4 regions of the Peribacillus sp. S4 genome follow, and region 3 is predicted to be linked to each of the others. Evidence: a T-box and tRNA genes for the amino acid it is inferred to sense, from the RefSeq annotation. Region 3 holds a T-box; the other regions hold tRNA genes.
The links. The T-box of region 3 lies ahead of argS (arginine--tRNA ligase). A T-box ahead of a tRNA ligase gene usually reads a tRNA of that ligase, here a tRNA-Arg.

Region 1: it encodes a tRNA-Arg, which carries the amino acid that the T-box ahead of argS (arginine--tRNA ligase) is inferred to sense. The anticodon was not compared.
Region 2: it encodes a tRNA-Arg, which carries the amino acid that the T-box ahead of argS (arginine--tRNA ligase) is inferred to sense. The anticodon was not compared.
Region 4: it encodes a tRNA-Arg, which carries the amino acid that the T-box ahead of argS (arginine--tRNA ligase) is inferred to sense. The anticodon was not compared.

The regions. Positions count from the first base shown of each region.
Region 1 covers NZ_CP175708.1:5,242,527-5,249,840, forward strand. The annotation lists gene rpoN (RNA polymerase factor sigma-54) at 1-1,248, opposite strand, end outside; tRNA gene ACJ9PY_RS25225 (tRNA-Arg) at 1,563-1,634, opposite strand; gene clpP (ATP-dependent Clp endopeptidase proteolytic subunit ClpP) at 1,924-2,529, shown strand; gene ACJ9PY_RS25235 (HPr family phosphocarrier protein) at 2,631-2,888, opposite strand; gene whiA (DNA-binding protein WhiA) at 2,909-3,862, opposite strand; gene ACJ9PY_RS25245 (uridine diphosphate-N-acetylglucosamine-binding protein YvcK) at 3,930-4,916, opposite strand; gene rapZ (RNase adapter RapZ) at 4,906-5,805, opposite strand; gene ACJ9PY_RS25255 (NUDIX hydrolase) at 5,851-6,309, opposite strand; gene trxB (thioredoxin-disulfide reductase) at 6,868-7,314, opposite strand, start outside.
Region 2 covers NZ_CP175708.1:5,478,266-5,485,579, reverse strand. The annotation lists gene ACJ9PY_RS26375 (ABC-F family ATP-binding cassette domain-containing protein) at 1-516, opposite strand, end outside; gene ACJ9PY_RS26370 (DNA topoisomerase III) at 733-2,925, shown strand; gene ACJ9PY_RS26365 (hypothetical protein) at 2,980-3,144, opposite strand; gene ACJ9PY_RS26360 (hypothetical protein) at 4,072-4,746, shown strand; gene ACJ9PY_RS26355 (hypothetical protein) at 4,855-5,028, opposite strand; tRNA gene ACJ9PY_RS26350 (tRNA-Arg) at 5,205-5,278, opposite strand; gene ACJ9PY_RS26345 (polysaccharide deacetylase family protein) at 5,508-6,356, shown strand; cobalamin riboswitch at 6,443-6,618, shown strand; gene ACJ9PY_RS26340 (ABC transporter substrate-binding protein) at 6,790-7,314, shown strand, end outside.
Region 3 covers NZ_CP175708.1:4,616,699-4,624,012, forward strand. The annotation lists gene ACJ9PY_RS21955 (LacI family DNA-binding transcriptional regulator) at 1-936, opposite strand, end outside; gene ACJ9PY_RS21960 (hypothetical protein) at 1,161-1,295, shown strand; gene ACJ9PY_RS21965 (hypothetical protein) at 1,407-1,583, shown strand; gene argS (arginine--tRNA ligase) at 1,666-3,345, opposite strand; T-box leader at 3,380-3,598, opposite strand; gene ACJ9PY_RS21975 (response regulator transcription factor) at 3,666-4,208, opposite strand; gene ACJ9PY_RS21980 (fatty acid desaturase) at 4,302-5,333, opposite strand; gene ACJ9PY_RS21985 (DinB family protein) at 5,603-6,112, opposite strand; gene ACJ9PY_RS21990 (LysM peptidoglycan-binding domain-containing protein) at 6,383-7,314, shown strand, end outside.
Region 4 covers NZ_CP175708.1:3,984,288-3,991,601, forward strand. The annotation lists gene ACJ9PY_RS18885 (GIY-YIG nuclease family protein) at 1-326, opposite strand, end outside; gene ACJ9PY_RS18890 (DUF2087 domain-containing protein) at 345-1,100, opposite strand; gene ACJ9PY_RS18895 (hypothetical protein) at 2,113-2,313, opposite strand; tRNA gene ACJ9PY_RS18900 (tRNA-Arg) at 2,488-2,561, opposite strand; gene ACJ9PY_RS18905 (metallophosphoesterase) at 2,734-3,246, opposite strand; gene ACJ9PY_RS18910 (XTP/dITP diphosphatase) at 3,249-3,860, opposite strand; gene ACJ9PY_RS18915 (Ger(x)C family spore germination protein) at 4,076-5,197, opposite strand; gene ACJ9PY_RS18920 (spore germination protein) at 5,194-6,669, opposite strand; gene ACJ9PY_RS18925 (endospore germination permease) at 6,666-7,314, opposite strand, start outside.

The sequences.
Region 1 (7,314 bases), 630 kb from region 3:
CTCTTCCTTCAGCCGTTCTGCCAAGTCTTGATCCGAAAGCGGCTTTTGTTTATTTTCCCCATTGATGGCTGCCTGGAGGCTCTTTTTCGCTTGCATGCCCGACATATCCTCATCAAGGCCGACCGACTGTAAAGAAGTAGTGAAAAATATCCGCATCTCTATCGTGCCAAATGGTGTCTGTACGTACTTCCCCTTAACTGCCCTGCTTACTGTGGACTCATGTATGCCAAGTTCGTCTGCGATTTCTTTCATCGTCATCGGCTTCAAATAGTTCAGGCCATGATGAAAGCACGCCGGCTGTTTTTCGACGATGCACTGAATAACCTTCAATATCGTTTCTTTTCTTTGTTGGATTCCTCTGGAGATCCATTGGTATTCCTGCCACTTATCCTGGATAAACCGCTGAACTCCCTGATCCTTATGGCTCTTCATTCGGTTTAAATACCCTTTATCCACATTAAGATTGGGTGTGTTACCATCATAATTCCCGACAAGCAGCATGCCATCCCGAACTTCCACGACCACATCCGGCACTATATAAGAAGGTTTTTCCTGAAAAAAGAGTGATGCCGGACGCGGGTTCAACGTCTGGACATAATCAAAGACCTCTTGAATCTCCTTCAGTGTAACACCGATTTTCTTACTTAGGTCTTTCCAGCGCTTTTCAGCAAAATCGAGGAAATGGTTTTCTATGATCGATTCTGCCAGCAGATTCTCCCCTTCTGCTTTCACTTGAAGCAAAAGGCACTCTTGAAGATTCCTCGCTCCGATGCCATGCGGTTCGAGTTCCTGTAAAATCGAGAGACACTCTTCCAAAACGGCCGGAGATATGCCTGGGATGCATATATCATCCAGCTGAGTCCTTAAGTAACCGTTTTCATCAAGGTTATGAATTAATAGAAGCATTGCCTTTTGCTGCTCACCGGAAAACTGCTGGTGATTCACTTGGGACATGATATGCTGTTCCAGCGATATGGTATCTTCACTGATCTGTTCAATCCAATAGTTGGCATCATACGTATTTTTAAGAGTCCGTTTACCTTTTTTGCGGTCAAAAGTTGGCTGAAATAAAGAAGATGTTGGCTGATCTATTGACAGTAATGGGTTCTCCACCATTTTATTTTCTAAAAAAGCCGATAGCTCCTGCGAGGAGTATTGCAGCAATGTAATAGCTTGCATGAGCTCCTGGGTCATTGCCATCTTTAATGTTTGCTGTTGAAAAAGTCCTGCTTTCATATTCATACTCATCGATTCATCCCTCCCCCACTCCATTTTACATTATCAGGAGAAAATTCTACACAAAAACCCATGAAAACGCTTACGATTTTTTTCTGAATAGTTTATTTGTTTTAAATACTATATGTTAGAAACGCAAATTTAACAACTACTTTTATTGAAAAATCACCATTTTTCAATAGTGTGGGCGAATATTTTCAAGACAGGACCGACATTACAGGATTCGATGGAATATTACGGAAAATGAGCAAATTCGGCAAAAATTTTAACTCTCCTAAAAATGACCAATAAAAAATCCCCCACTTTATTAAGCAGAAGATTGGTAATGCCCTCGGCAGGAATCGAACCTGCATTTCAAGCTTCGGAGGCTTGCGTTCTATCCGTTGCACTACGAGGGCGTAATAGAAAATATGTTTTCAACAGACTTCATTATATGATAGAATTCCCTCCTTTGCAAGGGTTATCAGGTTTAAAACTTTATCATTTGGGTATTATGGGTAATGTGGAAATTCATCCCTGTGCGGCATAATATATAAAACATTCTATCAGGAAGGAGCCTTAGCCAGAAAATTGTCGAACAAATTATCCATAATAGGGTTTGTTTTGTTTGACCTAAATTGACCAAAAAGTGTATCATACATACATAAAGAATTTAAATGATTCTCTTAATCGAAGGAGGAAATGAACATGAATTTAATTCCTACAGTTATCGAACAAACAAGTCGTGGGGAGCGTGCCTACGATATTTACTCCCGTTTATTAAAAGACAGGATCATTATGCTAGGAAGTGCAATTGACGATAATGTTTCCAACTCCATTGTTGCTCAATTACTATTTTTAGAAGCGGAAAATCCTGAAAAAGATATCACTCTATACATCAACAGCCCTGGCGGAAGCATCACTTCCGGTATGGCCATTTACGATACTATGCAATATATCAAACCTAATGTTTCGACAGTATGCATCGGTATGGCCGCTTCCATGGGTGCTTTCCTATTGGCCGCTGGCGAAAAAGGCAAACGTTATGCATTGCCAAACAGTGAAGTCATGATTCACCAACCACTTGGAGGAGCTCAAGGTCAAGCTACGGAAATTGAAATTGCTGCCCGCCGTATCCTTCACTTGAAAGATAAACTGAACCAAATCTTGGCAGAACGTACGGGACAACCTATCGAAGTCCTTCAAAGAGATACGGAACGTGATAACTTCATGACTTCCGAAAGAGCTCTTGAATATGGCTTGATTGACAAAGTCATCACGCGCAGCGTTCTTGATGATAAAAACTCTAAGTAATCCTGCAACAAAAGAAAGGCTCCGGACATCGCCATAAGCGACTTCCGGAGCCTTTTTTTCCATGATAAAAGAAAAGGATGCACATTTAGGCATCCCCTTTTTTAACCCTCTTGCTGAACGAACTCTTCCAATGCTTCTAATGCTTCTTTTTCATCGCGTCCTTCGATGATTAACTTCACGGACACACCAGAACTGATGGCAAGGCTCATTAATCCCATTATACTTTTTGCATTCACTTTCTTTCCTTCTTTTTCAAGAAAAACATCTGAATGAAAGCGGTTAGCTTCTTGTACAAAAAGAGCCGCCGGCCGAGCTTGCAAACCCGTTTTCAATTTTACCTCAACTTGTTTCTCCACCATCTTGATCTCCCCTGTTAGCTTTATTTTTTCGCAGCAATAGCCTCTCCCCCACGGAGCCTGTCAGCTATTTCATCAATCTTTCGCAATCGGTGATTAATCCCGGACTTACTGATGGTTCCCCCAGATACCATTTCCCCAAGTTCCTTTAAGGTTATATCCTGAAACGCTATCCTAAGCTCCGCAATTTCCCGAAGCTTATCCGGTAAAATGCTAAGTCCTACCGTATCCTCGATATAATGGATATTTTCAACCTGTCGCAATGATGCCCCGATCGTTTTGTTCAAATTGGCTGTTTCACAATTCACAAGCCGATTCACTGAATTACGCATATCACGGACAATCCGTACATCCTCGAACCTTAATAAAGCTGAATGGGCGCCAACTATACTTAAAAACTCGGCAATCTTTTCGGCTTCTTTCAAATAAATGATGTACCCCTTCTTGCGTTCAAGTGTCTTGGCCTTCAAGCCAAACTTATTCATTAGCTCACAAAGTGCATCATTGTGCTCTTTATAAAGTGAGAAAATCTCAAGGTGATAGGAAGACGTTTCCGGATTGTTTACCGAACCCCCTGCAAGAAATGCACCTCTTAGATAAGAACGCTTACAGCATTTCTTCCCAACAATAGTATCGGATATATCATGGAGAATTTCAAAGCCATCGCCTAAAATTTCCAAATCGGTTAAAACCCGCTGCCCTCCGGATGACATCCTGACAATATATACATTGTTCTTTTTAAGCTTCATCTTCTTACGGACCAACAGCTCGACCTGGACCTCATAACTTTTTTTAAGCAGCGTATAAATCCTTCTGGCAATCGCAGCATTCTCAGTTTGAATATCCACAACAAGCTTCCGATTAGAAAATGAAAGGGATCCGTTCATCCGGATAAGCGCACACAATTCCGCTTTACCGCAGCAATCCTTTCCCTCTAATGTTGTAAGCTCTTTTTTCGTTTCTGAAGCAAAAGACATCCATTTCACCCCCAATCGAACGCAGGTAATCTATTTTTATCAATCAAAAAGCCGTCCCCGCTTATATCTACGGTTCTATGTGGCTTTTTGTTTCATTTACAAGCATATTATAAAGCAAATCCGCCACTTTTTTCGTATCATGGCGTATTACATTCCCTTCATAGCTGAAAATGCGTTCTTGTATGATTTCAAGACCCATCATTTTTAAGCTTTCCACATCATACATGACCGGTTTGGCATATTCAGCTTGATAGCGCTGCTGAATCTCGGTTGGTATTTCCTCATTATTAACAAGTATCCTGTCAATATATGCATTTCCCATATGGTCATATATCGCTTTTATATGATCACTCGCGCTATAATCCAGAGTCTCGCCGGCTTGTGTCATCAAATTGCAAATGTACACCTTCTTCGCCTTGGAACGGGCAACCTCTTCTCCTAAACCAGGGACAAGTAAGTTAGGCAGAATGCTAGTATATAGGCTTCCTGGACCTATGACTATAAGATCTGCCTGCTTGATTTCCTGGAGGGTTTCACTAAGCGGCTTTATATGATGAGGAGACAGGAACACTTTTTTTATTTTCTTTCCTGAGAAGGGAATCTTGGACTCTCCTGTAACAATCGTGCCGTCATCCATCTCTGCATGGAGAACCACACTTTGATTCGCAGCCGGAAGCACTTTACCGCGGACATTAAGGAATTTACTCATTTCCTGGATCGCATGGACGAAATCCCCGGTCAGCGAAGTCATTGCCGCAAGTATCAAATTCCCCAGCGAATGCCCGGACAACTCATTTTTACTTTGAAAGCGATGCTGAAACATTTGTTCAACAAGGGGCTCTACATCCGATAACGCAGCCAGCACGTTACGAATATCACCCGGAGCGGGAATATCCATATCTTCGCGAAGGCGGCCTGAACTTCCACCATCATCAGCTACCGTTACGATTGCCGTTATATCCACCGGATGCTTCTTTAACCCTCTCAACAAAACAGGAAGGCCGGTTCCTCCACCGATGATCACAACCTTAGGCTGTTTCTTTTTATCTAACATCTGCTTTCCCCTTACTTTTTTCGATATCGCGATGTGATACTTGAACCCTGTAATCCTTTTTGAAGTGGTTTGAAATATACTCCGTCAATGCTACAGAACGATGCTGGCCGCCTGTACACCCAATCGCAACAACAAGCTGTGCTTTCCCTTCACGTTTATAATACGGAAGCATGAAAGCGAGCAGATCGGTCACTTTTTCCAAGAATTTTTGCGTTTCACTCCATTTTAAAACGTAACTAGACACTTCCTGTTCCAATCCAGTCCTTTGCCTCATATGGTCAATATAATATGGATTTGGCAGGAACCGTACATCAAACACAAGGTCGGCATCTATCGGCAGACCATGCTTGAACCCGAACGACATGACATTGACTGTAAAACCGACACTTTTATCAGCAGAAAACTCCGAAGCGATTTTCTCCCTCAATTCGCGCGGTTTCAGTTGGGAAGTATTAAAGATCAACTGGGCCCTTCCCTTCAATTCGTCCAAAAGTTCCCGTTCCATTTTAATGCCTTCCAATGGCCGGCCTAATGGAGCAAGGGGATGGGTCCTTCTCGTTTCCTTATATCTGCGTACCAAGGAATCATCATCAGCTTCAAGAAAAAGGATTCTTGGTGATACTGCAGCTGCATCCGATAAATTATCCAGTGCAAGAAACAAGGAATCAAAAAATTCCCTTCCCCTTAAATCCATGACAAGAGCCACTTTATTCATCTTATTCCCGGAGTCCTTCATTAACTCCAAAAACTTTGGCAACAGCGTGGGCGGCAAATTATCGACGCAAAAAAAGCCGAGGTCTTCAAAACTTTGAACCGCCACTGTCTTACCTGCTCCGGACATTCCGGTAATGATGACCAATTGCGTTTCACTCATCTGCCCTGTACTCATAGTTTCTCCGCCCCCATGTATAGCAATCTTTTTTATCTCTAAAAATTAACCTGGATCCAACCGGTAAGAAAGCAGCTTGAACTCAGGCGTATAGGTAAAGGTTCCATAGATGATCCCACTGCCATGAACCATATAATCCAGGATGTGAAAATCACCTTCAGCCATCATCAGCTTTTTAACATCTTCAACCGGATGCCAGCTAAGTTCCCCTTCTTCACAAACATCCACATTTATACCATCGGAATCCGTTGCAAAGAAAGTGAACATCATCCATTCTGATAAAACTTTATCTCCGTCCTTCATGATGAAGGTGAAAATACCTTTGATGGAAGGGTTTTTTAAATAAACGCCCGTTTCTTCGCGATATTCCCTAATGCAAGCATCGCGAACAGATTCCCCAGGTTCCATCTTGCCGCCTGGAGCTACCCACCATCCGCGTCTAGGCTTTTTCAATAAGAGGATTTGGTTATCTCTGATCAATACACAGTTTGTGACACGTTGCACGTTCTTCACCTCGATTGGCTCTGCTCGACTAATAGAAACCTTCACCCTTCGTGTTGAAGAGATTCAGTTTATATCCTTAAACCGCCGCAAGATATCCATTTGGCGATCTACAAATGCTAATAGTTCAAACAAGTTGTATTTTTCATCTTCTTACCATTATGAAAGATATATATATGTTTAGTATATCTTATCATTATACTATTTTTAAAATAAGCTAACAATAAAGTAAACTTCCTGCATTGGGGGAATCTTCAATCGCAAGGAATCACATAGGTAAGCCTTTATCCTGCTTACCTCCTATTCTTCTCCACTTTCGCTTCCTAAATGCAAAGGAACGACTTGTTTCACATTAAAAACCGCTGGGTACATCCTAAAAATTGGAACTAAAGATATAGTCTCAAAGCAGGAAAACAAAAAAAAGACACAGAAACTTATTCTGTGTCCTTAAACGTTTATAATTAAAGGGGGTCAACTTCTACCCCCTACTATACCGAATCATTATTTCACGCATGTTACAACATCGTTAAAACGGAATTACGATTGTATATTCTTGTGAAATCAAGCCTTTGGCTGCAATTTTTCTTGAAGTTCCTCAACAAAATGCTGAGCGGATTGGGCGGCAATGCTTCCATCGCCTGTAGCTGTAACGATTTGGCGCAATGTTTTTTCACGAACATCACCTGCAGCGAAAATACCAGGTACACGTGTTTCCATCCGATCATTCGTTTCAATATAGCCTGTTGAGTTCAAGATGCCCAAGTTTTCAAATGGTTTCGTTAGCGGAAGCATTCCGATATAAATGAATACACCGTCTGCGTCCATCACTGTCTCTTCTCCGTTTTCAGTGGAAACTAGTGTGACACCGCCGACCTTGCCGCCTTTTTCATTGATTTCCTTCAAAGTGTGATTCCAGATGAAGTTAATTTTCTCATTGGCAAATGCACGATCTTGAAGAATCTTTTGAGCACGAAGTTCGTCACGTCTGTGAACGATCGTCACTTTCGA
Region 2 (7,314 bases), 860 kb from region 3:
TAAAACCTTTGTCCGCTGTCCGCCGCTCAGGGCAGAGACATCACGGTCCAAACCGATTGCATCCAACCCTAAACCGCGTGCCGCTTCTTCAATTTTAATATCCAGATTGTAAAAACCGCCGGCTTCCAGCTTGTCCTGGATTTCACCCATTTGTTCCAAGAGTTCTTCAAGTTCCTCCGGAGTGGCAGTACCCATTTTCTCTGTAACTTCATTCAGTGCTTTTTCCTGCTCGAATAAAGGTAAGTATGCATCCCGTAAGACGTCGCGAATCGATTTACCTTTTGAAAGTATCGTATGTTGATCAAGATAGCCATATTCGACACCAGGTGTCCATTCGACCCGGCCATCATCATGGATGAGTTGCCCTGTAATGATATTCATCATCGTTGATTTCCCGACACCATTTGCCCCGACCAGACCAACATGTTCGCCGGCCATCAGGCGGAATGATACATCCTTGAATAAGGTACGGTCGCCAAAGCTGTGTGCTAATTTATCTATAGAAAGTAAGCTCATTTTATATTGAACCTCCCAATTAATTTGAAAAAATCCCTACGTTTCATCATACTAAAATCTGCACGGGAATGCTATCTAATCTATTAAATTACATATATGTGGGTACGGGGAATCCTTAAAGTGAACCAACCGATCCAATGCCGTGGTGCATTATCGCCCTGTCATAAATTATATGAGATAATAGAGGAACCAGTTTAAAAGCGAAAGGATGTTAATATGAGTAAAACAGTCGTACTGGCCGAGAAACCATCGGTCGGCAGAGATATAGCAAAAGTGTTGAATTGCGGGAAAAAGGGGAATGGCTTTTTTGAAGGCGATCAGTATATCGTCACTTGGGCACTGGGTCATTTGGTTACCCATGCAGATCCGGAATCTTATGATGAAAAATATAAAACGTGGCGCCTTGAGGACCTGCCCATGTTGCCGCCTACTTTGAAATTGGTCGTGATCAAGCAATCAGGCAAACAGTTTCAATCGGTTAAAACACAATTGAATCGCAATGATGTCAAGGATGTCATCATTGCGACGGATGCAGGCCGTGAAGGGGAACTTGTTGCACGCTGGATTCTAGAAAAAGCGAATGTGAAGAAGCCGGTCAAGCGGCTTTGGATTTCCTCTGTAACGGATAAAGCGATCAAAGATGGATTTAAAAATCTGAAAGATGGCAAGGAGTATGAAAACCTATTTGCCTCTGCTGTAGCAAGGGCGGAAGCGGACTGGATCGTTGGGATGAACGCGACGCGTGCCCTAACGACCAAGCATAATGCCCAATTATCCTGCGGGAGGGTCCAAACGCCGACACTTGCGATGATTGCAAAAAAAGAAGAGGAAATAAAACAGTTCCAGCCTAAGAAATATTATGGCGTTTCGGCAATTGCAGAACCCAATTTGCGCCTCGTCTGGCAAGATGCACAATCAAAAGATATCCGCACTTTTGATAAAAACAAGGCAGAAAAGGTTCTTGCAGCCGTTAAGGGGAAAAGTGCAGAAGTGGTTGAAGTGAACAAGGCACATAAGAAAAGTTTTTCCCCTTCTTTATATGATTTAACAGAACTTCAACGGGACGCCAATAAGAAATTCGGCTATTCGGCGAAGGAGACGTTATCGATCATGCAGCGCTTATATGAAAGCCATAAGGTCTTGACTTATCCAAGGACGGATTCACGCTTTTTATCTACGGATTTGGTTGATACGCTAAAAGAAAGATTACAGGCTGTAAGCATTAAACCATATGCCCAGTATGCATCGAGGATCCTGCGCAGCCCGATTAAAACAAATAAATCGTTCGTGGACGATAGCAAGGTTTCTGATCACCATGCAATCATCCCCACTGAGCAAACGCCGCTGCCGGGAAAACTGAGTGACAAAGAATCGAAAATCTATGATTTGGTCGTTAAAAGGTTCCTTGCTGTATTGATGCCGCCTTTTGAATATGAACAAACGACCATCACCGCAAAAATGGGGCAGGAGATGTTCATGGCAAAAGGGAAGGTCATCCTGAAGTCAGGTTGGAAGGAAGTTTATGATCACCAATTCGATGAGGAAGAAGCTAAAGAGGGCCTTGCGGAGCAACTGCTTCCGAACGTTCAAAAAGGTGACATTTTAACCATTTCGACTGTGAAACAAACAGAGGGTGAAACGAAACCGCCGGAACCATTCAATGAGGGGTCGCTTCTTTCGGCAATGGAGAATCCCGCTCGTTTCATGGCAGGGGAAAGCAAAGAGCTCATCAAGACTCTTGGTGAAACTGGCGGGATTGGAACTGTTGCAACACGTGCGGATGTCATTGAAAAACTGTTCAATAGCTTCCTGATCGAGAAGAGAGGAAAGGGCCTTCATGTCACCTCGAAAGGAAAACAACTTCTTCAATTGGCACCTGAAGACTTGCGTTCTCCAGCTTTGACAGCTCAATGGGAGCAAAAGTTAACTGCGATAGCAAAAGGAAAGCTGCCAAAACAGGCTTTCATCGGCGATATGCGCTCCTACGCCAAAAATATCGTCCATGAAATCAAAAATAGTGACCAAAAATTCAAGCATGATAACGTGTCAGGAACGAAATGTCCTGATTGCGGCAAGCTGATGCTGGAAGTGAATAGTAAAAAGGGAAAAATGCTTGTCTGTCAAGATCGTGATTGCGGCCACAAAAAAAGTGTTTCACGTGTAACAAATGCCAGATGCCCGCAATGTCATAAAAAGATGGAAATGCGCGGTCAAGGAGAAGCACAGACATTCACCTGTAAATGCGGTTTTCACGAAAAACTATCTTCTTACAATAAACGAAGAGGGCAAAATAAAAATCAAAAAGTATCCAAAAATGAAGTAACCAATTATATGAAAAAGCAAAATAAAGAAGAGCCGATCAATACTGCATTGGCAGATGCCTTGGCGAAACTGAAATTCGATAAATAAATGAAAAAGGATGGAGCAATCGCTCCATCCTTTTTCGGTATATTCCTGCTTCGATTAAATTTCATTCAGTACGGTGCCATGTAATTCATATTCAAGTGTTTTGTCAGTGTGTGTGTGTTTATCCGAATCTATTCGTATGAGCGTACTGAATGGCTTCTGATCACCCGGACTGAAAATTGCTTCATCATTCTCTGGATTCCATAGGCTGTAAATACTCATGATCGTATCTTCCTCCTTTGGATGAGAAGACTAGTAATTCCCATGCTTGATTATCTTCCAACTCTTCAATTGACTCTAACGCTGATCACCGGGACTAAACACCGCTGCGTCATTCTCTTTGTTCCATTGGCTTCTGATTGTACTCATCATGCACTATCATCTCCTTTGGTGAGAATGTCTTACAGTATTTGTATACCCGGATGGGACAGGTTAAAACATTTATTTTAAAAAAAGATATAATTTTATTCAGATAACGTAACGTTTCAATTGCAGCGTTTCTCTATGCAATCCTGCGTACCTACCCAGGTCCGGCAACGTTGAAAGAAGTTAAATTTTTCTTTCTTACTCACCTTTCCACGATGTTATCTACAGTTAACATCAAAGCTTTTTTATCATTTCTCGCCAAAGTTTTCTATATAATCGTCGTCCTTTAACTGTCCTATAATTAAGGAGATTCAGTACACCAAAAAATGTTTAAAACACCTTTCTATTAAAGGAAGTTTCCAATATAGACATTTAAAATTAGTTTCGGCATTCGAGTTTATACACTGTTCCTACCTAGCTTTGTCCATTTTCGTAAAAAGTTTAAATATTATACTTAAAACTGCAAATAGCATGAGAGTATTTAGTACAAGTAAACCTAATTTAATCTGTGTGTGTTTAAAAATCTTATACTGAAATATTTGTAGAATATTTGTGACCTCTCCATCACCTCTATAGATTATCCAATTCAAAGGTATACCATATCCATCGCCAATTTGTGGTAACACGAATGCTGCAACAATAGTCACAGCCAAACTAATTAAGAATAATTTCTTATAAAACAATTTTTACCACCTCTTCTATTTAATTGCATATTTGCCTTCTTTTTGAAATTATGTTAATATATTTGTAGTTTTATACTATCATATTTTATTAGGGGGTAACATGAAAAAGTTTTCATGCATCATATGTGTTTTTACTTTATTTATGCTCGGGATAGCTAATCCTATTCAAACTTTCGCAGAATCTTCATCTAATCAACAGGACATTAATGCTGAAATCAACCAGTTAGAAAAAACTTATGGTTTTGAAACAGTTGACTTGAATGATTCAACAGAAACTATTAATCCAACAGAATTAGATTTTGATACAACAGAAGAATTTGAAGAATTCGTAAAAGGTCTTCAAGAAGAAGATGAAATTGAAGTTAATGAAGAAATTTCAGTTTCTGAAGATGAAGAAAACTCCGGTGGAATGCAAACTTTTGCTACTACAAAGAGTGGCTCAAAACTTTTGAACTGGTGGTCACCAGTTCAAAATGGGAAAATCGTACTAGGTTCATACAAGAATATTCGAATAAAATACAAATATAAATTGGTTAATAAAAAACCTCAGTTTGTATCAGTTTCTAATTACGATTCTTACTTAACTGGAATTAATTTGGAAGTTGACTGGTTACATAAAGGCGGGAAGGCATCCTTCAGTAAAAAGAACAGTACAAAAGATACTGCTAACATAACTGTTGATGGGGTTTATGTGCTAGGTGTTATAATTGCAGGACACCCTATTGGATTTAAATGGAATGGTTCGTGGAAACGCTCTTTAACATTAAAGAAATAGAAGTGCTTAATTTTCAATAAAATGAATTTAGGGGTTTATCAGTCTGTATCACTGATAAACCCCTTTTACTATAGTCCAACAAGAATTTTCGAAAATATCCTTTTCACTTCACACATATTCGCCTAATGTTCGCTGTCGGACACCTTCAGCAACTTTTGCACGTAGAAAAATATCTAAGGCTTCATGCAGTGTGTATTCAATCGTGAAACTTTCAGTAGTCTTACTGGTCAATTTCCGTTCCTTTAACGCTGTTCCACGCTGTTTAATAACGTGTTTTTTCATGAAAAAAAGCACCTCCAAACATAGAAAAATAATAGTGATATGGAATATCACTGTTTCCTACGTACAGAAATGCTTTTATCCTACATACAATTTCCGGCTTTTACGGTCATACCAACAGAAAAAAACCCTGCTACAACACGGAGAAACCGCATTATAACAGGGCTTATAAACTTTAGCGTCCCAGATAGGAATCGAACCTACGACCTACAGCTTAGGAGGCTGTCGCTCTATCCTGCTGAGCTACTGGGACATATATTAAAGTCGACGACTTATTTATTATATTTCTTATAGGCAAACTTTTCAAGCTAATAGCACATACTTATGAAAAAAAATCCTCATGAATGTTTAGCGTGTCGCTAAGCTTTCGTTTTTCCTCTTTTTTCATTAAATGGAATACTTTATTGCCCGCTGGTTTTCTGGTACTATTATACTATAAAAAAATCAGGAGAATGATAGTGAAAAAATATAGAGTGTTAAGGATGGCGGCATTGCTGGGGGTTTTGATTTTACCTGGATGCTCACAAGGGATTTTAGAGGGGATAGGCACAAAGACGGCTGCACCGATTGCGGAAGATGACATTGAAGTGGCCGAAGCGGCTGAGAATGGGACCGGGCAGGATTCGGAGGGGCAAATCGATACGGGAGACTGGTTAAAGGCCGAGTCCCCGGTCCAGCTCCCGATATTGATGTATCACAGCATTTCCCAAGGGAATGGCCTTCGGGTTCCAAGGGAGGAATTCCGATCACAGATGGCTTGGCTTCGGGAGAATGGTTACTATACATTATCCCCTGAAGAAGCATTCCTCGTTTTAACCGAGAATCGGATGCCAAGTGAGAAGTGCGTCTGGATTACTTTTGATGATGGCTATACAGATAACTACACGGAGGCCTTCCCGATATTAAAAGAACATGATATGAAATCAACTGTCTTCATGATCGGGAAGTCCATTGATAATGGCCATCACCTGACTGAAAATCAAATGTTGGAGATGAGCAGGGATGGGATTTCAATTGAAAGCCATACCATCAGCCATTTGGAGCTGAACCGCATGACGGCAGAGCAGCAAGAAGCGGAAATGGTTCAGTCGAAGGTGCTGTTCGACCATATCCTCGACCAGGACACGACAGTTCTTTCCTATCCGGTTGGCCGGTATAACGAAGAGAGTCTCAGGCTGTCAGAAGAAGCTGGATACAAGATGGCAGTCACTACCGACCCTGGGGGAGCTTCAAGCGACCAAGGGATGCATGCTCTGCATCGAGTTCGGATTTCACCAGGGTTATCGATCAATGGGTTTGCGTCGCTGATTGAAAATGCTGCAAAGCATTGAAGGTGGAAGGGTCATTTCGCACTTGTTCAGAAAAATCATATAATAATCGATTCTTACATGGTGTATAATGAAGGCAGTGAAAATTATATACATATGAACGATTTGGTGTCTTAATGACTTAATAGGGAAGTTGGTGAAATGCCAACGCGGTCCCGCCACTGTATATGGGAGCTGACGGCTGTGTACCACTGTATGAGATATGGGAAGGTGCCGTTGACGATGACCATGAGCCAGGAGACCTGCCAGAATTCGTACACCTGTAACCTACGCGGATGGGAAGGTGTGTGGCAGACCCTAAGAAAGAGTCCGTATTGATATTGTTGCCATGCAAGCATCTTCCGTTTAACGGGAGATGCTTTTTATTTTGGGGGTATCTTCCAGTATTGGTTTTCTCTGTTAGGTATGAAGAAATTAAATAAAAAGATTGTGGGGAATGAAAATGAAGAAGATTTTTGGTCTGATACTGTTAATGTTGCTTACTGCAGGCATGATGGTAGGCTGCGGTGGTGCTGCTGATGAAGGAAAAGAAAAAGAGCAAACGAATCATGCTCAACACGAGGCTTTCCCGATTACGATTAAAGATGCAAGTGGGGAAAAGGTAACGATAGAAAAAGAACCGAAGAAAATCGTTTCGTTGATACCAAGTAATACGGAAGTGGTCTTTGCACTTGGTTTGGGTAAAAAGGTCGTTGGTGTTTCCGACAATGATAATTACCCGGAAGAGACGAAAGAAATTGAAAAAGTTGGCGGAATGGAAATGAACACGGAGCTGATTGTCTCCATGAAGCCTGACCTTGTTCTTGCGCATGCATCAAGTGCCCATAATTCAAATGAGGGTTTACAGCAGCTTAAGGATGCTGGAATAGATGTGCTCGTAGTCAATGATGCACAAAGCTTTGACCAAGTCTATGAATCTATTGAAATGATTGGAAAGGCAACGGGAGAACATGATAAGGCA
Region 3 (7,314 bases):
CATTTCCATAGCAGCGACCCCGATTTGGTATGTGGGCTGTTCAATCGTTGTAATGCCCGAATAAACGATGGTGCTCCAATCCGGATTATCAAATCCCATCATTGCTAAATCTTCCGGGACCGACAGTTTCTTTTCTTGTAAAAGTAGAATTAATTTTAATAGCACGACACTATTTGCCGTCAATATAGCTCTTGATACGCCTTTTGAGTCATCTAAAAAATGCTGGAGCTTGGACTCGACATCTTTTAAATCATCGACATTGACCTCATAAACATCACCTGAACTCGGATGGCTGTGGCTCATCAACGTTTGCTGAAAGGATAGCCGCCGCTCATGCCTGGTACTGACATTGCTGGCAGGTTCGCTGAAAAATGCAATTCGTTCATAATTTTGGCCAACCAAATAATTGACAGCTTGTGAAGTAGCCTGAAAATTATCCAATCCTACCGTATCGATTTCAAGATCTGGCACCTTCCGATCCAAAAGGATGATCGGGGTCTTTTGCTCTTGCATCTGTTTTAGCATGTCGTGATTACCGCCAGTCGTATGAATGATAAGCCCGTCGATGCGATGGGATAAAAGCATATCAAAATAGCCTCTTTCCTTCTCTGGGTTATTATCCGAATTGCAAATCATAAGATTATATCCATTCTGGCTGCATATATCCTCAGCCCCCCGAAGGATGGCCGTCGTATATGGATTGTTGATGTCCGCCACGATGATTCCAATCAAATAACTCTTATTGCTTTTGAGCCCTCTTGCCATCGTGTTTGGGCGGTACTCCATTTTGGTGATCGCCAGCTCGATTTTCTTACGGGTCTTGTCAGAGAGTTCATCAAATCTACCCCCTAAATACCGGGAAACAGAGGTCTTTGAAACACCTGCTTCTCTAGCAACATCATAAATTGTAACCTTTGCGTTTTCTTGTTTAACCATTACATTCATCCATTCGCGAATTTTGGAACCGGTTCCATTTTTATAAATATTAACACATTACCAATGAATGTCAATCCATTTTATTCAAATTCTTTTTCTTCCACTGAAAATGCGTAGCTAAGCTAACAGCCTGCTTTTTTCACCGCACTCCTTCATTTCCCTATACTGAAATATATTAATTAAACTGTATAATATAAACAGTTACAGAGAGGGGAAGGCTTTTTTTGATGAAAAATAAATATTCAAAATGGTTACTTGTTGTAGTTATAGGTATGGGTGTTGCTATCGGAGGTTATTGGAATTATTCCAGTATTGCAATTGGAGGCACATCTGATAATGGTATGTGGAAAGCAAATTAAAAGAAAAACTCTGATGAAACAGTTGGCGGATGGATTGGACATCTTCAACAAAAGTCTGGTGGCAAGGTCAAGATAAAAAAAGTAAGCTTTACTGATAATGGAAAAATAGTAGTGGAACATAAGGGATTTACAGAAGGAAAAAGTGAAGATGGCTCTGTTACAAAATTAAATCCGTTATCAACGGATTTTTATTTGGGTGATCCTCCAAAAAAAGAGCATGTGTACAAGCTGCATATTACATGGGAGAAAAAAGGACAGCCCAAGACAGATACTTTTCTTCTAAAATAAAAGAGCTTACGTTCATGCAAGGATATATCTGATAAATTATGGAGCCATTTTGAAACAAAATGGCTCCTTTTATAGACATGGATTACATTTTATTCGGCGTTGAAATGCCCAATAAACTTAGCGCATCCTTCAAAACGATCGCAACGGAAAAAGCGAATGAGAGCTTCATTTGTTTCCATTCATCTTCCACTAAGATTTTCGAATGTGCATAATACTTATTGAATGCACGCGATACATGCAAGCTGAATTTCGCGATTTGTGATGGATCGGCTTGTTCAAATGATTTTTGGACAACGATCGGGTATTGCTCCAGCAGCTGGATGACTGGCCACGCATATTCGCCTAAAGCTTCATATTGGATCGCCTGCTCTTTAAAATCACCTTTTTCAAGCAAGGAGGAAATTCGCGCATATGTGTACTGTACATAGGGGCCCGTTTCTCCATCAAAATTCATCATTTGCTCTAATGAAAAATCAATATCGTTCATGCGGTTATTTTTTAAATCATTAAAGATTACCGCTCCGACACCGACTTGTCTTGCAACCAGTTCTTTCTGTTCAAGCGCTTGATTTTTTTCTTCAATATTGCGCTTTGCAGTTTCGATCGCCTCTGCCAATACATCCGCAAGCAGCACGACTTTCCCTTTACGGGTCGACATTTTCTTACCGTCTTTTAGCATCATGCCAAATGCTACGTGCTGTAAGTCTTTTGACCACTCATACCCCATTTTTTCAATGACGTTAAAGAGTTGTTTAAAGTGCAGGGATTGTTCATTTCCGACCACATAAAATGTTTTCTTTGCCTCATACTGTTTTTTACGATACATGGCCGCAGCTAAATCACGTGTGGCATAAAGTGTCGCACCATCGGTTTTCGTAATCAAACAAGGCGGCATATCTTCCAATTGCACGACATAGGCACCTTCTGAAAGGGCAAGCAGGCCTTTTTCTTTTAGTTCCCCGACAACCGCATCCATTTTATCATTGTAAAATGCTTCGCCGGCATAGGAATCAAAACGGATGCCCAATAAATCATAAATCGTCTCGAATTCTTTTAAAGACGCATCCCTGAACCATTTCCACAATGCCAGTGCTTCCTCGTCCCCGTCTTCAAGCGACTTGAAGCTTGCGCGTGCTTGTTCATTCAATGATTCATCGGTTTCTGCTCTTTCATGGAACTTCACATAGATTTTCAATAATTCCTGAATCGGCGAAGCTTCGATTGCCTCTTTGTTCCCCCACAGCTTATACGCGACAATCAACTTACCGAATTGCGTGCCCCAATCTCCTAAATGATTTATACGCACGGCATTGTAGCCGTTTTTTTCGGCAATGTTGGCCAGTGCATTCCCTATGACCGTAGAGCGTAAGTGCCCCATGGAAAAAGGCTTGGCAATATTCGGGGAGGAATAATCAATCACGACATTTCCCTGTCCAGTCTGCATCGAACCATATTGATCCTTTTCCCTTAATATCGTTTGCAGCACGTTTTCCGTCACCATCTGTTGATTGACGAAGATATTCAGATAACCTCCCACTACGTTCACTTCTTGAATCAACGTACTGTTTAATTGTTGGGCTATTTCCGACGCAATCACCTGAGGCGATTTTTTGAATTTTTTCGCAAGAGTAAAGCACGGAAAGGCGACATCACCTAACTCCATCAATTTCGGCTTTTCCATTAATTTTTCTATTTCACTTGCTGGCATTTCATTGTTCAAAGCAGTTGAAATCAATTCTGCAATTGGTTTATTCATCGTCATTTTCCCTCCTAAACAAAAAAGCCCCCGCCTCTAAATAAGAGACGAGAGCATGAATTCCCGTGGTACCACTCTAGTTGCCACAAATTGCGGCCACTTTCCATTGTCAACGAGGTGACTCCCCGATATTCCCTACTGAACGGTTCAAGAAATTTCTCCAAAGTGCGCTTCATTCATCCGACCTGCATTAGGCTCCCACCATCCCTAACTCGCTTTCCATTTCAAAATGAACTACTCTCTTCATCACAGAATTTTCAATATTATAATTTAATCCATCGTACACAATTTAAAAAAACGTGTCAACAGAATTTAAGAAACAAATCCTAACCAGCCGGTAACTTCATTTTATCCTTGATCGTCGTAAAATACTTCCGTACTGTCCCAATTGTGCCGCTTTGATTGGACGGCTCAATATTGGATGGACCATCGGCTAACAGCCCTAACACTCCCATTTCCCGGCCATTATGGCTGGAAGGCCCATCAATAAGCTCTGGGGAGTATATTCGCTTGCCATCCATTATGCTGCGAATCGAGCAGACTAACTCTTCACCCGGGTTATCCTTCAATAAATAACCACTTACATCAGCCTTTAATGCGAGTTGAAAATAACCAGTCCTTCGAAATGTCGTTAAAATGACCACTTTGCATTCAAATGACCTTAATGCTTCCGCTGCCTCAAGTCCGCTCATTACAGGCATCTCCATATCCATGATACACACATCAGGCCGTAATTGGTGTACAAGAGCCATCGCTTCTTCTCCGTTACTGGCTTGCCCGACAATTTCTATATCTTCTTCAAGATTGAGTAGAGAACTTATTGCCTCTAATAGCATTTGCTGATTTTCTGCAATGACAATTCGAATCATTTTTAAGTTCTCTCCTTTATCGAGTTCCTTATATGAAACAAAGACTCCCCAAATCCGAGGATTATTAAGGGAGTCTGGAATGATACATGAACGTTACAGTTCAGATTTCACTTGAGTGGGAACACTTTTTTTCGTTAAATATTTTATGTCCTTGAAACCGACGAAATTCTTGGATTCCTCATCCCATAAACGGAAACGGAGTGAGCGCAAGCTTGTCGCAAGAGTGATCGTCGGAACGTTCTCTAAAGGCTGCGTATTATTATGCGCCATTTCCAATTTATAGTTAGGCACCCTTGGACTTAAATGGTGAACATGATGGTAACCGATATTGCCAGTAAGGAACTGCATCAGTTTTGGAAGCTTATAAAAAGAACTTCCCTCCACTGCTGCCAATACATATTCCCACTCTTCGTTTTCTTCAAAATAAGAGTCCTCGAATGTGTGCTGGACGTAAAACAGCCAAATGCCGATTGAACCGGAAATCATGAAAATGGAACCTTGTACCAGAAGGAACGACTGCCAGCCTACTGCCAGGCAAAGCAATGCCGCAAAAACGACGATTAATACATTCGTCAAATACGTATTATTTTTTTCCTTCTTTCTAGCACCTTTACGGTTAAATCTATTTTTAAGAAGGAAAACATAAATCGGCCCCAAACCAAACATGACCAATGGATTACGATAAAAACGATAAGCAAAACGAAGTTTAAACGGTGCAGCCAAATACTCATCTACCGTAAGGGTCCAAATATCACCTGTACCCCGCTTATCCAAATTACCGCTTGTTGCGTGATGCACAGAATGCTCATGTCCCCATTGATCAAACGGGAATAAAGTCAAAACACCCATGATCGTACCGACGATTCTATTCGCACGGCGGTCTTTGAAAAATGAATGATGCGTACAATCATGAAAAATGATGAATATTCTCGTCAAGAATCCTGCAGCAAACACAGCTGGGATTAAAGCTAACCAATAAGAAACGGAAAGACTTATATATGCTAGGTACCATAAAATGATGAACGGCCCCAAGGTATTGATGATCTGCCATATACTTTGCTTTGTCGTTGATTGTTCAAAAGGAGCAATTTGTTTTTTCAAGGATTTCGTATTTTGCAAGGTCATATTTCAATTGCACTTCCTTTTTTTTGTCGTTATCCATAGTATAAAGAATCCAACCTGATTTTATTAGTACCAGGTGTCATGACTAGAAGATGACAAATGTCATGTACAAGTCAATTCCAGTGACAAACGTAAAAAAAGGCCAACCAGGAAGAACCGGTTAACCTGTACACATATATAGGATTTCTTTATCTTCAAAATAACAGGCGGCCTTACTTTAAGAACAGGACTGTCAATGCTTACAGTCCCATCAGTAAGCAAATGAAGACCCGTTACTCTCCTTTTAAAAATAAATAAAGACCATAATCCGTCGAAGTTGAGGCATAACCCATTTGGCGCAGCATGGCCGTGATATTGCCGCGATGATAGGTTCCATGATTCACGACATGCGGTACCAGTTTTGCTGCACTTGTATTCATTTGTCCTCCAGCTGGATTCTCAATCATTAGAGGCTTATCTAAATTTTCTTTTTGGCCAAGCAGCGATTTGTACCGCTCGGACAACTCAATAAACATGGCCTCCATTTCCTCCAATTCCTTTGACTCCATTTGTTCCTTCCGTTGTTCAGCCAGCTCCAATGCATGTTTCATGCTTTTACCGGAAAAAACCTCCGCCCACCCCAGATCGGAAAGATAAACATGGGCCATCACACTCGATATTGATGAAAACACACTTTGAACTTCTTGATGGTATACATCCTTTGGAAGCTCTTTTAAACGGTTGAAAATCTGAGTATTTGCCCATATGTTGTAATCATAAAACTGTAATGCAAAATTTGACATATAAACCCTCCCCTTCTACTTACAAATCACTTGTCCTTCTTACGGAATAATTCGTCCCACACGATGGTTAGAAATGCCTTTCCACAATGTACCTCTATTTATATGGCTATTCTCCATAGTAAACTAGTAAAGTTAAATTTTACAAAGGGGAATAAAATCATTGTGAAAAAATTCTTTGGATGTTTTATTATGTTAAGCCTTCTTTGTATGTGTCTCTTTCCAACCAGTGGTCATTCATCAAGTAAAACCCAATCCATAGGTTTTGTTAAAGTGGACAATACAAAAGTTTTTAGTTCTCCTAAATTAGGTTCCACTCTATTAAAGACATTAAAGAAGGGCGAAGAGTTTCCCATCATTTCTTCTTCCGTTGGGGATTCCGCGGGGCCCATCATTCATAAAGTGAAGTCTGGAAACACACTATGGAAAATAGCAAATCAATATGGTGTTTCAGTAAGTGAGCTGCAAAAAGTAAATAAATTAACTTCTTCCGAAATAACTGTTGGCCAAAGCCTGAAGATTCCCCAGAAATATAAGATCCATAAGGTTGTATCAGGCGATACATTGTGGAAGATTTCTACTAAATACAAGGTAACAACAAATGATTTGACGAAATTAAATAACTTACGTACGGTTACCCTTAAAGTGGGCCAAAAATTGAAGGTTCCTGATTATTACTACCAGATTCAATTGCTTGGCGGAAAAAAGGGCTGGATAAAGAAATCCCAGCTTCAAAATAAGGTGCAAAATCGTATCGTCATGGGCTGGAAGCATAACGGATCGAAAGAAAGCTATACCCAGCAACTTAAACACCCCAATTTGAATGTAGTATCTCCCCGTTCTTATACGCTGACTGATACCGGTAATTACGTTTCCGTTTCTGTAGATACAAAATACATCCAAGCTGCACATAAACAAGGAAAACAAGTTTGGCAGCTTATCGGGAATAAATTTGACCCTGTATTAACTGGTTCTGTACTAGGCAATACAAAAAAACGCCAGAAATTAGTTTCAGCTTTACGCGATTCACTTGTTAAAACGAAAAGTGATGGAATAAATGTAGATTTCGAAAACATCGATCCAAAAAATAAGAAGCACTTTGTACTTTTCATAGGCGAACTGAAAAAGGCACTAAAACCGCATGGAATTAAAGTGTCTGTGGATGTCACCCGAGAAAATGAAGACCCTTATTGGTCAAAAAGCCT
Region 4 (7,314 bases), 630 kb from region 3:
TCTTCGTAAGGCTGTATTTTTTCCATCCACTTTTCTTCAAGTTTTTTCAATTCCCGTTTAGCATCAAAAAACCCTGTTTCTTTTGGCTTCAATACCTCCAGTACCTCAAAAGAAAATGCATCTTTCCCATATTGGTTCCACTCACTTTGCAGCACTTTATTGGTGTTTGTCCCGACTTCCAATTCAAATTGTTTCCCCTTCAACGTCTTTAAATTCCTGGTGCTTCCGATAAAGACTTTATTATTTACCGTATTTCTGATTTGGTATATCCCTGCTTCAACCTTTGTTTCTTTATATAATTGCTTCAATTCTTTTTTACGATCCATCTTTCTTGCCTCCAGTCATCATTTCTTCAGCCAATATTGGCTCCCATCAGGCTTTCTATCCAAGAATCCATATTCTATTAAGTATCTTCTCAAAAGAACATGATCATGATAAATCGCACCCAATATTTGATTGATTTCCTTTTCTTCGTATTTCCGCTCATTTTCAAAACGGTTCATAATTTCTTGGAGAATGATCAGCCTTTGTTTTTCCTTTGGCGGAAAAGACTTTAATGCATCCTGACTGCCTTTAGGGAAGTATTTTTTCAGTACAGTCACCTTTTCATCCTCAGTAACGTTATAACGATCATCGACCATCCTTGCTTTTTGATGAAGCGGGATAAATGCCGGCGCGTGTTCATCTTTATCTTTCAAAAGTTCCATCAGGGCTAAAAACAACTTAGCCTGACGCTCTTTCTCTTTCAACACAAAGCGATGGTTCCGAATCGTGGAAGGACTGCCAATTCCCATTTCCTCCTGAACCTCAGCATCATTTTTCCCTTGGTAAAAAAGGCGAAGGAGACGGTTTTGATGGTCGGTGAGACCTGTAAGTTTTTTATCGAGATCAATCAAGTATTCAAAAACCGAGCTGTGTGCATGTTCAATATGAATGCGCATATACCTCTTCGCTTCATAAAGAACTCCATCTTTCGGGTATACGATCCCCTTTTCAACTGCATTTCCACACAGCAAACAAACATATTGATTCTCACCTTCGATGTACCCTTGTTTAAGCTCATCCTGAGATGCGCTCCAAAACATTTCCGCGTCCTTCATTAAACAAACACTTCCCTATAAAGTTTATAATATAATAAACATAATATTGATTTGTTAGTATTATGTCAATGTTTTTTCTGTTTTTTATAACTCCTGCAAATTATGGCCTTCTTAGTCAGAGGGGCATCATAACATAAAGCTGACAAGGGATTTCACCTTCCATTTTACGGATCCCATGGCACTATGCCGCTATGGCATCATGAGTAATAAGCGGAATTTCCCCAATAATATGCTTTATAAACGCGAATAAGCTTTAGAGGAGGATATCTTATCGAAAGAGGAAAATGAGGCGATCCCATCGATCCATAACACCGATTTGCACATGGCATTACAACATGTATCCGAACAATTCAAGGTCTCACGATTGAATCACATATACAAAAACAATCGATGCAGCTGAGTGAAGCCGATGAAAAAAGTTCACCCGTCGAAGAATTGAATACGGCAATAATCAAAAACCGTGAAAATCTCCAAACCTTAAATAGAATTTGATATCGAAAAAAAGACATCCAAGTATGGATGCCTCAGCTGCTGACAAAATTCGATGTAAGTCGATTTTACCTACAGTTCTTTTAGCTTGTACAAATTGAACGTAGCCCCAGGCACTGCTATTCCCGCAGGAGTCTCGCACACCCAACACAGTCAACTATGTTTAAAAATTCAGATAGAAATCTTTTTGCCTACAGTTTTTTATTTGAGAAAGTTGGAGTTGATTTCAGAAATTCGCTCCCTTTCCGCCGACTGTCTGCCAAGTCGCATTAAAGCAAGCACTTTTGGTGTCTCGGCTGCCAGTAATCCGGCAGTAGCGCAGTGCAAATTTCTTAAATCCAGTGAGGATTACAGTTAAGACCATAAAGACCGGGGCAGTTTATCGACCTAAACCACACAATATTCGACCGTTCATGAATTTTTTTAACCCTCACCTCACTGTTCGGTCTCCCATTCCCATTTTGTCGGCGAAGGATGTTTTATGAAATTCCTAATAAAAATCCTTCGCAGAGCTCATTAAGTATTAGCTAGGCACAAACTTAAGTATTCCTTCCAGATAAACACCTTTTTCTTTTCGTTTACATTCCCTTAACTTGATTCTTCCTTCTTTTTCCAACTCCTTGGCTAATTGGACCACTTCTGTTCCATCTTCGGTTATTTCGACTGAGAAGAAATTGCCCCGAGTGGAAGTTTGAATGAACTTGAATAATCTATCTTTATTCATTTAAACATCTCCTTATTTATTACAAGTTCGACATAAATGGTCATCCACCTGCGATAAAAATAAATAAAAAATTTCATGGTTAAAAGGATGCAAATCAAAATGACCCTCGTTAGCTTAAACACCCAAAAAAGTAAAAAGCCAAAACCTTTAGAAGGTTTTGGCTTTTTAAGTTAGTGTCCCAGGAGAGATTCGAACTCCCGACCGACGCCTTAGAAGGGCGTTGCTCTATCCAGCTGAGCTACTGAGACGTTTATGATATAAGTTGCGGTAAAACTTATGTATTACCTTAACTGTTCCCTTAGGACACTTCTTATTATAGTAGGATATCAAAAGGAAGTCAACGGTTTTTCAAAAAAAGTTTTTTTCTTTTTTAAGAACCAGGAAGCGGGGAAAAACGCTTCCTGTTCATTATACATGAAGTCATTCCATTTGATAAGCATTTCTTAAATCCTCAACGATTTTTCCTTCAAGGTCATAATAGATGATTTCAAGTTGGTCATTTCCAATCTCCAAAATGGCATAGGTTTTCTCTTTTCGTCCCCGCGGCTGCCGTATGCTTCCCGGGTTGATGAAGAGCTTGCCGTCAATCCACTCTGAACCTGGAGCATGGGAGTGACCAAAGCAAATAATATCCGCCCCTGTCTCCTCACTTTTATAAGATAGGTTCATCAAGGTCATATTTATGTTATAGAGGTGTCCATGCGTAACGAAGAAACGCTTGCCTGAGATATTCTCCACAATATCATCCGGATATGCCGAATCATAGTCGCAATTCCCGCCAACGGCCAAAAACTCCGCCATGTGAGGATCATTTCTTTCCAACTCTGAATCACCGCAATGGATCATGGCGGCGACCTCTTGTTTATGACGCTCGGCAATCATGCTGATTTCATGAGTTAAGCCATGACTGTCACTCATTATTAGCACTTTCATCGTCACATTCCTTCTTCCCTTTTTAGAAATAGATCAAGTTTTTCATCTAGAGCCCTCAACGCGTTGGCACGGTGGCTGATTTGGTTTTTTTCCTCTTTTGTCAATTCAGCGTTTGTTTTGCCCTGTTCCTCTACAAAAAAGATGGGATCATAACCAAATCCATTCGTTCCTGAGGGCTGTTCCGTGATTAAGCCTTCCATCGTTCCCGATACCGTAATCGTTTCCTGGTTGGGTGACGCTAGTGCCAAGGCACAATAAAATCTCGCCGTCCTAGCCTCTTTTGGCACGCCTTCCAGTTCGCGGAGGACTTTTTCCGTGTTTGCTTCATCACTCTTGGCCTCTCCAGCATAGCGGGCAGAATAAACGCCTGGACGGCCCTCCAATGCATCTACAATCAATCCGGAGTCATCAGCAATGACAAAGTGGCCTAGCTGATGGGCAATGGCCTCTGCCTTCAGGATCGCATTTTCTTCAAAGGTCGTGCCTGTTTCCTCCACATCCGGGGCATCCGGTACATCGAGAAGTGTTTTGACTTCATAACCTTTAGCGGAAAATAAGCTTTCGAACTCCTTGGCTTTCCCTTTATTTTTCGTTGCAATGATTACTGTCTTCATTTTTCATTTCACCCTTTTTCATTTTATCGGCACGGGAGCTCTTTGGGGCTGAGAAAGAATTTGCTGTCATTCGTAAATATGTAAAAGCCGCTTCTTCTCCAGTGCCAACGGACGGATTCAACTCTGCCTATCATGATCAAAAACAGCCGCTGAATTTTCCAGATAAGTTAAGTCTAACACAACTCCCTCACCTGCAATAACCTGAAACTTATAAACTAACGTTTGTAATTTTCACTATGTTCAATATGGATATTAACTTTTATGTTATTTATTGAAGTCTTATCAAAGGAATTAATAATTTTATTATCCCACTTATTGACATGGTATCTGTATGCCTTTTCACTTATGTTAAAAAGGTCTGTATTGATTTTTTCCCCCGTCTCCAATGTCTTCAAAATATCTTGCTTAATTTTTATTTCTACCTTTTTTTCGATTTTTTCCATATCCAAGTTGTCTAAATTCTGTTTCAATATCCCATTTGCTTTAACTTCTAAATCATATAAGGGTTTCTTTTGTTGTTCCAATACTTTGATGTTTGTTTTGGGGTCCATGATTTCAACACTAACCTTTTGTTTATTCAGGGAAAAAAACATGACTGTCGCCTTATTTTCAACCCATTTCATACCAGTCAAATCTTGTTTACTTACAAACCCTTTATACTGTTGTTTTGATAAAACATAGCCGCCATTCAACGTTGGTATCTTTTTTTCTTTCCCCCTGTCTGTGTAATGATGCTCATTTATTACCATAGAGGGAATTAAAATGGAACCAACCGGTTGATAATATTTCGAAACCAGTTCACTGAATTTTAACGGGGAAATGAAATAGTTTTCATTAATAACGGTCTCTGGCCTTTGAATGATCGTGAATAAGTTAGGAAGATTAAAGAAACTATCACCGTTAAACACCTTTTTAATATCCTCGTTTGTAACAAACAGCCATGAATTGTATCGCAATAAGGGCTCTTTCCCTACATATTCAATGAAATCCTTCATTTTCTTATTGATTACATCCTCACTTAAAATGAAGGAGTTAACATGCCCGATATAAAGTGGCAATGCTGCATTTTGTTCCAATTCAGTAAATGCTTCTTCGATACTTTCCCCTTTACCTTTCCCAATGACAACACCAGTTTTTTCTTGTAATGCTGTGGCCCCCTCTTGTTTTGCTATATCCGCAAAATTCAATGCTTGAAAGTATAAGATGAATTCACCCTCTTTATAATCGATCCCTAGAGCGGATCCATATGTTTGAGCTTGAATTTCCTTCATTCCCCAGCAGCCTGTCGTCAATAAAAGTTGACAGCCAATTACCATGACTGCAATTAGCTTTCTCATTTGTCCGACTCCTTTTGCGATTCATTATCACTGGATTGTAGAGCTTGATTCCGCTGCCTTAACATCCCATACGGAAGCTTGAATAAGACTTTTAACATGTCCGATTTATTTGGTTTGGAAAATGGATTCACAAAAGGCTGTCCGAAACTTTCCAAGGAAACCACAACAATCAAGATAAGAAATATTCCCATGAAGAATCCAAACAAGCCTAGAAATGCTGAACATGCAAATATGAATAACCTTATGAGAACGATATTCCCAGCGATATTCTGATTGATTAGGGTATAGCTTGAGAGAACTGTAACAGCTATTATTACGAGCATGGAGGGTGAAGTCAGCCCTGCCCGAATCGCTGCATCACCTATAATCAATCCACCCAATACAGAAACCGTCGGACCAACAGCTTTTGGCAGGCGAAGACCGGCTTCTTTAAATAGTTCAAACAATATGATCATTACGAATGCCTCCAAAGAAGCAGGTATGGGTAATCCCTGTCTCGTGATTGAAATCGTCGCAAGAAGCGAAAAGGGAATTTGATCGAATTGATAGGTAACCAACGCTATAAAAAATCCCGGTAACGTAACCGTTACAAATAATGAGACTACACGAATGATGCGCATAAAACTAATGTAAAAAAAGCTTGCATGTGCGTCATCGGCAGCATAAAGTAACTGATTAATACTCGTTGGTCCGATCAAGCTTGTGGGATTCCCGTCTACCAGGATGGCAAAGCGCCCTTGATTCAAGGATTCAACAACATAGTCCGGTCGACCGATATACTCCATTAAGGGAAAAATGGAAAATTGAGTATCATATAAGAGTTCTTCAACTTGGTAACTGCTGACTATGATATCAGCCTTTAATGAATCCAATCGTTTTTTAACATCCAAAAGAATCGAGGGATTGATAATGTCATCAATATATAGCAGCAATATTTTAGTTTTACTTCTTTTCCCGATTGTATATTCTATACATTTAAGTGATGCCGTTTTTAACCTCTGGCGAATTAAAGACATGTTATCCGCTATATTCTCAACGAATCCATCCCTAGGTCCCCGAATGGAAGATTCTATATTGGATTCTTCCGGACTGCGCTTAGGGGAATTGGCTAATGGGGTATGGTAAATTTCGTTGGAAGATTCATTAATAATGATCAGGTCTCCTGAAAAAAGAATGCTTTCTACTCCATCTTTTAAATCGGAGCCCTTTTTAAGCGTACTGATCTCCATGATATTGCTTAATTGATCAATTGTTAATTCGCCATTTTCTTGAACCGCTTTAGATATTGTAGGCAGAATCACTTCATTGATGAATGGCATATCCACTAAGTTTGGCGCATATAAAAATCCCAACAAATAACGACCTTCATTATCAAAAGTTTTTGTTCTTAAAACAACATCGGAAGAATGTTCGAACCATTTTCGGATTTGGTCAATGTAAGAAGGAGTACCATTCAAATTTCCCTTCTTCATAATGTTTCACCTTTTCCTTTTCCCTTTTTAAAAATAATAAATAACAGTATAATTGCAGCACTAAAAAGAAACAGACTGCTTATCGGAAAGAAATATTTGTATAAAAGATTAAAAAATGAAGTAGCATCCCAATGGATTAGCGTTCCAATAACAATTAACAAATATAGTGTAAGCAGTATCCACTTCTGATGTTTTGAATTCGAGATTAACTTATAGCCTATAAATAAACATAAACTTATTCGGATCATGGCACCTGAAAGCCATTGGAAAATGGAAAGGAAATCAAGTCGAGTAATATAATAGCCAAATCTTAGCAACTTCCACTGTTCGTATGCCGGATTCCTCATTTTCACCGCTTCCACAGAACCAAATTCCGCCATCGCTCCCATGAGGGGGCCTAACGTCAGCATGATGAGGATAATACCAACCAGTAAAAGCCACTTGGCTTTTAGCTTGTTTTTCAAGTAAGGAGTTAAAAATAAAAAAACGATGATTTCTAAATATCCTGCACTCGTATACAGCATTCCATTTAGTGTATGGCGATACCCGCTTTCAAATATCGGGAACAATAATTCGTAATTCTTATTACTCGTGTTCCCCAGCCCCACAAATATCCCCAAAATAGTGACGACCGGAAGAAATAGG